DNA from 3 places in the Mesorhizobium sp. AR10 genome. Region 2 is predicted to be linked to each of the others. Evidence: predicted binding sites of a transcription regulator. Region 2 holds the regulator's gene; each other region holds the start of a gene.
What was found. Region 2 encodes LexA, which represses DNA repair genes until DNA is damaged. Its sites were predicted from a motif close to TGTTCNNNNTGTGTTCNG; they were not measured.
Positions count from the first base shown of each region.

Region 1: LHFGNBLO_RS11070 (helicase-related protein) is a predicted target of LexA. The motif match lies at 1,873-1,890, and genes of this name have one in related genera.
Region 3: ruvC (crossover junction endodeoxyribonuclease RuvC) is a predicted target of LexA. The motif match lies at 1,776-1,793, and genes of this name have one in related genera.

Region 1 covers NZ_CP080524.1:1,563,204-1,566,479, reverse strand. The annotation lists gene LHFGNBLO_RS11080 (FAD-dependent monooxygenase) at 1-711, opposite strand, end outside; gene LHFGNBLO_RS11075 (TetR family transcriptional regulator) at 793-1,371, shown strand; gene LHFGNBLO_RS11070 (helicase-related protein) at 2,056-3,276, shown strand, end outside.
Region 2 covers NZ_CP080524.1:4,195,264-4,198,539, forward strand. The annotation lists gene kynU (kynureninase) at 1-749, opposite strand, end outside; gene lexA (transcriptional repressor LexA) at 1,222-1,959, shown strand; partial or broken gene LHFGNBLO_RS23855 (ComEC/Rec2 family competence protein) at 1,953-3,276, opposite strand, start outside.
Region 3 covers NZ_CP080524.1:1,516,532-1,519,807, reverse strand. The annotation lists gene ruvB (Holliday junction branch migration DNA helicase RuvB) at 1-533, opposite strand, end outside; gene ruvA (Holliday junction branch migration protein RuvA) at 577-1,197, opposite strand; gene ruvC (crossover junction endodeoxyribonuclease RuvC) at 1,225-1,734, opposite strand; gene LHFGNBLO_RS10870 (DUF1465 family protein) at 1,925-2,452, opposite strand; gene LHFGNBLO_RS10865 (DUF2269 domain-containing protein) at 3,013-3,276, shown strand, end outside.

The DNA of each region.
Region 1 (3,276 bases), 2.6 Mb from region 2:
GTCGGCGATCTCGGGCTTTTCCGGTGCGTCATCCATTGTTGCGACGACGCGGTACGTTCCGTCCGGAAGCGGCGCCACCACCACCAGCCCGGCTGGCGCAAAGAACAGCGACACTTCGGTCGGCCCAACCGGCCAGTCGAGACGAACATCGGCGAGTACGAACGAAGCGTCATAGGCCGCGCCGTCGAACTCGATGCCGGTCGACTTGCGCACCAGGCTGTGCATGCCGTCGCCACCAACGACGTAGCGTGCCGATATGAGTTTCTCGCGGCCGTTCTCGACCACCGTGACGCGCGCGCCGTCAGCGTCCTGGACAACCGCCTTGGCCTCGACCTCGCGGTGAATGACGCCGCCCAGGGCGGTGATCCGTTCGGCGAACACTTGCTCGGTCAGGTTCTGCGGCAGCATCAACAGATAGGGATGTCTTGACGGAAGCTTGCCGAAATCGAGCTTGAGGAGCGCCCGGTTGCGGTCGCGGATGACGAAATTTTCCAGCCTCAGGGCAAGTTCGCTCAGTCGCTGCGTGACGCCGAACGGCTCCAGCGACTCCAGCGTCTGCGCGTGAATGACGCCGGCGCGTGAGGTCTGAAGGCCTTGCGCCAGCCTGTCGATCAGAACGTGATCGACGCCGGCCTGGTGCAGCACGATGGACAGCGCCATGCCGGTCGGACCGGCGCCAATGATCAGGACTTCCGTTGAATCGGGCAGCATTTCTCTCTCCATTTATCAACACATGTTGACTTTCTAATCGACGCCATTGCATTTGTCAACAGTCGTTGGCATATGAATTCCATGATTGAGAATCAGCCGAAGAAAATCAGCAAGTCGGACCGCACGCGGGCCCATATCCTCGAGGCTGCGCGGCGGCTGTTCGCCGAGCACGGCTATGACGGTGCCTCCATCCGCGACGTCGCGGCGCAGGCCTCGATCGATCCGGCCATGGTGATCCGCTATTTCCGCAGCAAGGACGAGCTGTTCGCCAGGGCGGCGGTCGTCGACCTGCAATTGCCGGCACTTCAGGTGATCGACCGAACCGCCATCGGCGAAACACTGATCAGGCGTTTTCTCGAAATCTGGGAAGGTCCGGCCAGCGGTCCCGGCATGGCAATTCTGCTACGTTCGGCGACGTCGAACGAATTTGCCGCCGAAAAATTGCGCGAGGTGTTTGCCAACCAGGTGAGGCCAGTGCTTGCGGCGGTCAGCAACCCAGCGGACGCGGGTCGACGGGCCGGGCTCATTTCGAGCCAACTGCTGGGTTTGGCCCTGTGCCGATACTTGCTGCGGCTTCCGCCCGTGGTCGCCCTGGCCCACGACGAAATCATCCTGAACGTCGGCCCCACCTTGCAGCGCTATGCCATGGGAGACTGTTGAACCAGCCGTCCAGCATTGTTGGCCGGTCGTCGTGCAGCGACTGCGCCGAACGATGGACGCAGCGCCGATTTGTGCCGAAGCGAGACGCAGACGTTAACGCCGCTGCGCAGCCTGTGTGAAACCTGTTCCCAAGCCTGTGGATTCTCGGTGGAAAACCTGTTCACAACACAACATATTGGGGTGAACAAACCGGGAAAATTCGGCCAACGCCGATTCGTCGCCGTTTCGTTCCGCCTTTGACCGGAACGTTAACGGCGAAAGCCAAAAACGTCCGTCAAACGGTTAAGCTCGCGTTAGGAAAGATCAACAATTTCATAATCTTGCACCAGGCTCACCGGCTCGCCGCAATCCTTCTCCGGCAAAGGTTAACAGCGACGCTCGCCCTGCATGAATCGGGCCAGTTTCGACGATTCAGCATGTGGTGAGACTCACCTGTCAAAAATCCACATATAGCCGTGAACAAAACCTGAATCTGATCGAGTCAGTGATTCGTAGCCGATTCGTTCCAGACTCGTTCCAACTGTTAATTCGGGATGGATTGGGGGATCGGCCGGGAACTGCCAACCGGCTGATGGAACATTCCGCTTTCGCTTCGCGCGCGAAATCCCTATGTGTCGGCTGTCATACGCGCCATTCGAGGCGCGCTCCCGACAATGCGAGGCAGAAAGCCTTATTTCCAGGTCGATGAACATCCAACAGAAACACACTGAGCCGCTGATCCTGTCGGGCCGCGATGTGACCGCCGTTCTCGGTCCGACCAACACGGGAAAAACCCATCTCGCCATCGAACGCATGGTGGCGCATGAAACCGGCATCATCGGCCTGCCGTTGCGGCTGCTTGCCCGCGAGGTCTACGCACGCGTCTGCGAGAAGGTCGGCGCCCACAAGGTGGCACTCATCACCGGCGAGGAAAAGATCCAGCCGGCCGGCGCTCGCTATTCGGTCTGCACGGTGGAAGCCATGCCGCGCGAAACCGACGCCGCCTTCGTCGCCATCGACGAGGTGCAACTCGCCGGCGATCTCGAGCGCGGCCACATCTTCACCGATCGCATCCTGCATCTGCGCGGTCGCCAGGAAACGCTGCTGCTCGGTGCGGCCACCATGCACGGCATTCTCCAGCGCCTGCTGAAGGGCGTGTCGGTGGTGACGCGGCCGCGGCTGTCGCACCTCGCCTATGCCGGTTCGAAGAAGTTGACCCGCCTGCCCAGGCGCACGGCGATCGTCGCCTTTTCGGCCGACGAGGTCTATGCCATCGCCGAACTGATCCGCCGCCAGCAGGGCGGCGCTGCCGTCGTGCTCGGCGCGCTCAGCCCGCGTACCCGCAATGCACAGGTGGCGCTGTTCCAGTCAGGCGATGTCGACTACCTGATCGCCACCGATGCCATCGGCATGGGCCTCAACCTCGATCTCGATCACGTTGCCTTCGCCCAGAACCGCAAATTCGACGGCTACCAGTATCGCAACCTGACAGCGGCAGAGCTCGGCCAGATCGCCGGCCGCGCCGGCCGGCACTTGCGTGACGGCACCTTCGGCGTCACCGGCCAGGTCGATCCGCTGGACGATGAACTGGTCAAGCGGATCGAAGGGCACGAGTTCGATCCGGTGAAGGTGCTGCAGTGGCGCACCGCCCATTTCGACTTTGCCAACCTCGACGCGCTGAAGCGCTCGATCGAGACCAATGCGCCGGTCGAAGGCCTGACCCGGGCGCTGCCTGCGGTCGACGCTCAGGCCCTCGAATACCTGTCCCGCGACGAAGACATCCGGGCGCTGGCCACCGACGCCAAGCGCGTCGCGCTGTTGTGGGAAGCCTGCGCCCTGCCCGACTACCGGAAGATCGCGCCGGCCCAGCATGCCGACCTGATCGCCTCGATCTACATGGACCTCGCCAGGCATGGCCATGTCGAC
Region 2 (3,276 bases):
TGGGTGATATCGGCAAGATGGCGCTCCGCCGCGTAGATGAAGGCAGGAGCACCCGGGCCGCCGTTGAGGTATTTGTAGGTACAGCCGACGGCGAAATCGGCATTCGCCTTGTCCAGTTCGACCGGCATGGCACCTGCAGTATGGCAGAGATCCCAGACGATCAGCGCGCCGGCCTCATGGGCTCTGCGCGTCAGCGCCATCATGTCGCGCAATTCGCCCGACTTGTAGTTGACGTGGTTGACCAGCACCACGGCGACGCGTTCGTCGATCAGCTTCTCGATATCAGGCGCGTCGACGCCGGCGAGGCGCAGCACAGTGCCTTCTCGGGTCGAGACCACACCTTCGGCCATGTAAAGGTCGGTCGGAAAGCTGTCGCCCTCGGCGACGATGATTGACCGCCCCGGCCGCATTGCCATGGCGGCGTGCAGTACCTTGTAGATGTTGATCGACGTCGTGTCGCAGACCACTGTCAGCCCAGCCGCGGCGCCGATCAGGCGCCCGAGTTGGTCGCCGAGCTCAAGCGGCATGTCGAACCAGCCGGCCGTGTTCCAGGCGCGGATGAGATCGTGCGCCCATTCTTCGGTCGCAGCCTTGCGCAATTCATCGAAAGCGGCATGCGAAGCAGCCCCCAGCGAGTTGCCGTCGAGATAGACCACCCCTTGCGGCAGGACAAAGCGGTCGCGCATGGCGCGCAGGGGATCTGCGGCATCCATCGCCTCGATCGCCGCGAGATCGGGAATTCCCACCATGTTCAGTCTTCCTTGGTTGGTCGAAAACGGTTTCCGGTGTGCCAGAGAGCCAACCTTTAGAAAAGCCCGCGACAGACGCGAATTTCCAGATCGCGTACGGCTCTCCCCTCGAATGCGCCAACACCGACATGGTTAACCAATCGTTGGCGTTTTGGCTTCGTTTCGTTCACGGGAGATCAGACGAGAGTTTGATCAAGGTGTGACGGATATTGGCTTCTTTTGCCGGCTGGCCGACTGTACCAATCCACGCCTGCAAATAGCATGTATCGCGTAAACATAAACGAATTCAATGAGATCAGGCCCATTGCAATGAGAGGCGGTGGGGGATGGAGGCGTTGTTCGAGCGCCCGATGGTTTCCGCTACCCTAACTTATTCATTAAACTTTAAACGGTTGCGGAACACAACTGGAACAGATAGTGTTTGTTCTGGGTTTGTTTTTCTGATTCTGGTTTCAATCTCCTGGGGGCCGCCATGCTGACGCGCAAGCAACATGAACTTCTGATGTTCATCCATGAGCGGCTGAAGGAAAGCGGCATTCCGCCCTCGTTCGACGAGATGAAGGAAGCGCTCGACTTAGCCTCCAAGTCGGGAATCCATCGGCTGATCACGGCGCTGGAAGAACGCGGCTTCATTCGTCGGCTACCCAATCGCGCGCGCGCCCTGGAAGTGCTGCGCCTACCGGACTCGATTGCGCCCGGTCTCAACGCAGCGCGCAAATTCTCGCCAAGCGTCATTCAGGGCAGTCTTGGGCAGGGCGGCCTGGGGCGGCAAATCAAGCCGGCGCCGTCGCGCATGCCTTCGGCCGGCAATGACGACGATGTGGTTGCCGCAGTGTCCATCCCGGTGATGGGACGGATTGCAGCCGGCGTGCCGATCGACGCCATCCAGCACCAAACGCATTCGATCTCGGTGCCGCCGGACATGATCATGGGCGGCGAGCACTATGCGCTGGAGGTGAAGGGCGATTCGATGATCGAGGCCGGCATTTTCGATGGCGACACGGTCATTATCCGCAACGCCGACACGGCAAGCCCCGGCGAGATCATCGTGGCGCTGGTCGACGATGAGGAAGCGACATTGAAGCGGTTCCGCCGCAAGGGCGCCTCGATTGCCCTTGAGGCCGCCAACCCGGCCTATGAAACCCGCATTTTTGGTCCGGACCGGGTCAAGGTGCAAGGCAAGCTCGTCGGGCTGATCCGGCGCTATTGAGCCGGCTGGACGACTGATCTCTCGGGCTTTTGGTAGGGCGGCAGGCCTCTCGCCTCGCGCGAGAACTTTCGTTGGACGTGCCAGGGCCGATATGGCTTCTCGACGGCGAAAGTCGATCTCTGCCGGGCCGATTGCCGATTGCGGGTCGAAGAAGACGGCGGCGCTGCCCGAACGGGCAAGCTGCCGCTTGTTGACGATGAGGACCAGCGGATTGCGGCAAGGGTCGTAGGCGGTAGCGTCATTGATGATGATCAGGGTCGCGAAAGAACAGGCTTTCCATGCGTCCTTGCGGTCTTCGACATACGCAACGATCGCACCGGATGGATGCCGGGCGAGGCATAGTCCGGCCTTGCAATAGAATGGCGACCCCAGCGGCAAGCCGGCCGGGTCGGCGATGTCGAACTGCGCGTCTCCTCTTTCGAACGTCTCCGGCTCGACAATGGTTGCCGACGTCAGCGCATGTTTCCAGTTGTCGGTGGTGAATTCGTTCGAACGAACCCGGTTGACGGCAAGTTCACCGCCGCCGATCGGCAGCGCCACCAGATGGGCGTCCTCCGAAATCAGCACGTCGGGCGTACGTGTCTCGGAAATCGTCAGCAGTCCGGCGATGGCGAAGGGAAGTGCCGCAAGCCTAAGCCATGTCGTCGCCATGGTGGCGATGATCAGGGCGATCGTCGTCAGCAGCACCGATTGCAGCGAAATCAGTCCGACCGCATCGACCGGCGACCGCGCGGAGATCCACCCCGATATTGCGATCATCGCGGTCAGCCCCTTGCCCATCACATAGAGGAAAGGCCCATCGGCGCCGAACGGCATCGCCAGGGCACTGAGAACGGCGAACGGCATGACGACGAGCGAAACGATCGGCATGATGGCCAGGTTGGCGAACAGGCTGAGCGGCGACACACGCTGAAAATGCCAGATGGCGAAAAGCGCGGTGGCGCTTGCGGCGATGATGGAGGTCATTGCCAGACCGCCCATCCCCTGCACGAATTTTCGTGTGACAAAGCCGAGCGGCGAGCGTCGCGGTGGCGGCGCGGTGGCCTTGCCAGCGCGATAGTCTGACCAGCCGGCATAGGCGCCGACGAGGGCTGCGGTCGCGGCGAACGACATCTGGAAGCTCGGGCCGACCACCTCGTGCGGCGACACCAGGATAACGGCGATGGCCGAGATCGCCAGATTGCGCATGGTGAGCGCGGCACGGTCGAACAGCACGGCGACAAGCATGACCGCCAGCATGATGAAGCTGCGCTCGGCTGCGACGACGATGCCGGAAAAGACGAGATAGGCTGCGATGGAGACAAGCGCCGTCGCCGC
Region 3 (3,276 bases), 2.7 Mb from region 2:
CGCACCGGAATGCCGAAGCGGTCGCGCAGCGGGTTGGTCAGGAGGCCAAGGCGGGTGGTGGCGGCGACCAGCGTAAAGCGGGCGAGGTCGATCTTGACCGAGCGTGCCGCCGGTCCCTCGCCGATGATCAGGTCGAGCTGGAAATCCTCCATCGCCGGATAGAGGATTTCCTCCACCGCCGGATTGAGCCGGTGGATCTCGTCGATGAACAGCACGTCACGGTCTTCGAGATTGGTGAGGAGTGCCGCGAGATCGCCGGCCTTGGCGATGACCGGACCGGAGGTCGAGCGGAAATTGACGCCGAGCTCGCGCGCCATGATCTGCGCCAGCGTCGTCTTGCCTAGGCCGGGCGGCCCGACGAACAGCACATGGTCGAGCGCCTCGCTGCGCCCCTTGGCGGCCTCGATGAAGACCTTGAGATTGGCCCGCACCGCCGCCTGGCCGACGAAATCGTCAAGCGTTTGCGGCCGCAAGGTCTGCTCGGCGTCCTCGCCACGCTTGTCGGGCGCAATCAGTCGGGGCGAAAGGCTCATGCCGCCTTCCTTGCACAGGGGAGGGAACGGGACAAGCGACGCCTCACCGCGCCAGCTCCTTCAGGCCGAAGCGGATCAGCTTCGACGCATCCGCGTCTTCACCGGCGGTCTTCAGCGCCGCCGCCACCGCATTGGCGGCGGTGTCGCGCGAATAGCCGAGATTGACCAGCGCCGAGACGGCGTCGGTGATCGGCGCCGGCGCCACGCCTTCGCCGAGCTCCTGCTTCAGGCCGATGGTGCCGGAGGCAGAACCGGCATATGCCGGCGCCTTGTTCTTCAATTCGGTGACGATGCGCTCGGCCACCTTCTTGCCGACGCCCGGTGCGCGGCTGACCATCGCTATGTCGCGTAGCGCGATGGCATTGGCGAGATCGGCCGGCGCCAGCGTCGACAGGATGGCCAGCGCCACCTTGGCGCCGACGCCCTGCACATTGCTCATCAGCAGTCGGAACCACTCGCGCTCCAGCACCGACTGGAATCCGTAGAGCCGCAGCATGTCCTCGCGCACATAGGTCTCGATGAACAGCACCACCGCCTCGCCGGGCGCCGGCAGAGCCGCCAGCGTGCGGACCGAGCAATAAGCGACATAGCCGACGCCATGCACGTCGACGATGCAGAAATCCTCGTCGATTTCGTCCAGTGTACCCCTGAGTTTGCCGATCATTTGGGCTTGCCGATCATGCGTGACCCCTCATGCCAGCGCTGCCATCCGGTAGGCGACGCTCTGCCGGTGATGCGCATGGCAGATGGCGATGGCCAGCGCGTCGGCGGCATCGTCGGTGTCGAAAGTCGCCTTCGGCATCAACACCCTCACCATCATATGGATCTGTTTCTTGTCGCCATGGCCGACTCCGATCACCGCCTTCTTGATGGCGTTGGGCGCATATTCGGCAACCAGCAAACCCGCGCGCGCCGGAACCAGCATGGCGATGCCGCGCGCCTGGCCGAGTTTCAGCGTCGCTGCTGCGTCCTTGTTGACGAAGGTCTGCTCGACCGCAGCCTCGTGCGGCATGGCCGCATGCAGGATCTCGGTGAGCCCGTCATGTAATTGGCAAAGGCGCGTCGCCAACGCCGCCTTGTCGTCGGAACGCACGGTACCGGAGGCGACGAAGCGCAGCGAGTTGCCGAGGCTCTCGACGATGCCCCAGCCGGTGCGCCTGAGCCCCGGATCGATGCCGATTATGCGAATCGCTTCCCCCATCCGCCAAGTCTACCTCCGGCGGACAGCGATGCCAGTGAAATGTGAACAAACCAGAAACAACCCACCGCAACGGTGTGCAGGCTGCTTGATGGCGTGGTTTTCGAGAACCGGAGCGGAGCGTACTTGAGTACGTGAGCACCGGAAGCGCAGAAAGGCGATGTCCGTCAGAGTAGAATTATCAAGCAGGCCGTCAGCCGCGGGCGAAAGCCGTGTTTAGCAGCGTGATCTGGTCGGAAACCGGATTGACGCGGCGGGCCGCGGGCGGCGTGTCGACCATGGCGCCGCCGTAGATTTCCTCGTCCATGCGGCGCACCAGCGCCTGCAGCCGCAACGAGCGGGTGACGAGGTCGAGGAAATCCTTGGGCAATTCGGCCCAGCCGGCCGCTTCGTCATGCGCGGAAGCGGTGTCGAGACGCACCTTGGACTTTTCCGAAGCGACCTGGTCGCGGGTCATCTCGCCGGAATTCGCGGCCCGCTGCAAAAGCAGCCAGGAGGCGACCTGCATCAGCCTCGTGGTAAGCCGCATCGACTCGGCCGCATAGAGCGTCGCCGCCAGCCTGGACAGCTTCTTGGCCTCGGCCCGGCCCTTGCCGTCGAGATATTCGGCCGCCTGCTCGACCAGCCCCATGCCTTCCTGGTAAAGCGGCTTGAAGGATTGGGAGAAAACCCGGCGTTCCGCCAGTTTAATGGTTTTCGCGCCCTTCGAAGGCTCGTTCATCGATACGCCCCTGCAATACCCGCTGGCTGATTCGGCTTCATCACCGTCACGCCCGCACCCTAAACGACTGAGCTTTGAAAATGCGCTTCGTCACCGGCGAAGGCAAGCACATGTTTAACAAACGGTTAACGGCGCTGTTCCGGACGCCCTAGGGAAACGCGGACAAAAAAAGAGCCGCGGATAAGGCGGCTCTCAGGAGTTTAACAGGGAGGCGTCAAACGAAGTGGCTCCAACCACTCGGTAAGAATCCAGATAACTGGATGGCCATAGTAAACGCCTGTAAAGCTTAATGAAGCCTTAACGGCATCGATATTTTTCGATCGAGCGCTTCCCTTCTGTGCCGTAACAGCACAGCCGACCGACCTTTCAGGATCGCATCAGGGGCCCGCTCAGGCCTTCCACACCGTCGGTATTGCGGCTGCGCTGCGCAACGACGAAACAAACCGGCCTTGCGCGCGACATCGTTCCGAAACAGGCACCACGCTAAACGCCCATTCCTCAAAACGAGGCGGAGCGATCTTGCACCGTCTGCAATCATCAAGACATCCAGGGGAATAACCGTGGACTGGTACTCGATCGTCAAGTTTCTGCACATTGTTACGGCGACCATCTGGGTCGGCGGCGGCTTCACGCTGATGCTGCTAGGCGTGCTCGCCGATCGAGCCGGCAATCGCGAAAATGTGATGTTCATCATGCGCACCGTGGCCCAGCTGGGCAACAGGCTGTTCGCGCCGATGTCGATGCTGACGCTGCTTTTCGGCCTGGTCATGGCCTGGTTCTGGATCGGCTTTTCCAACCTGTGGATCGTCATCGCCCTTTTGGGC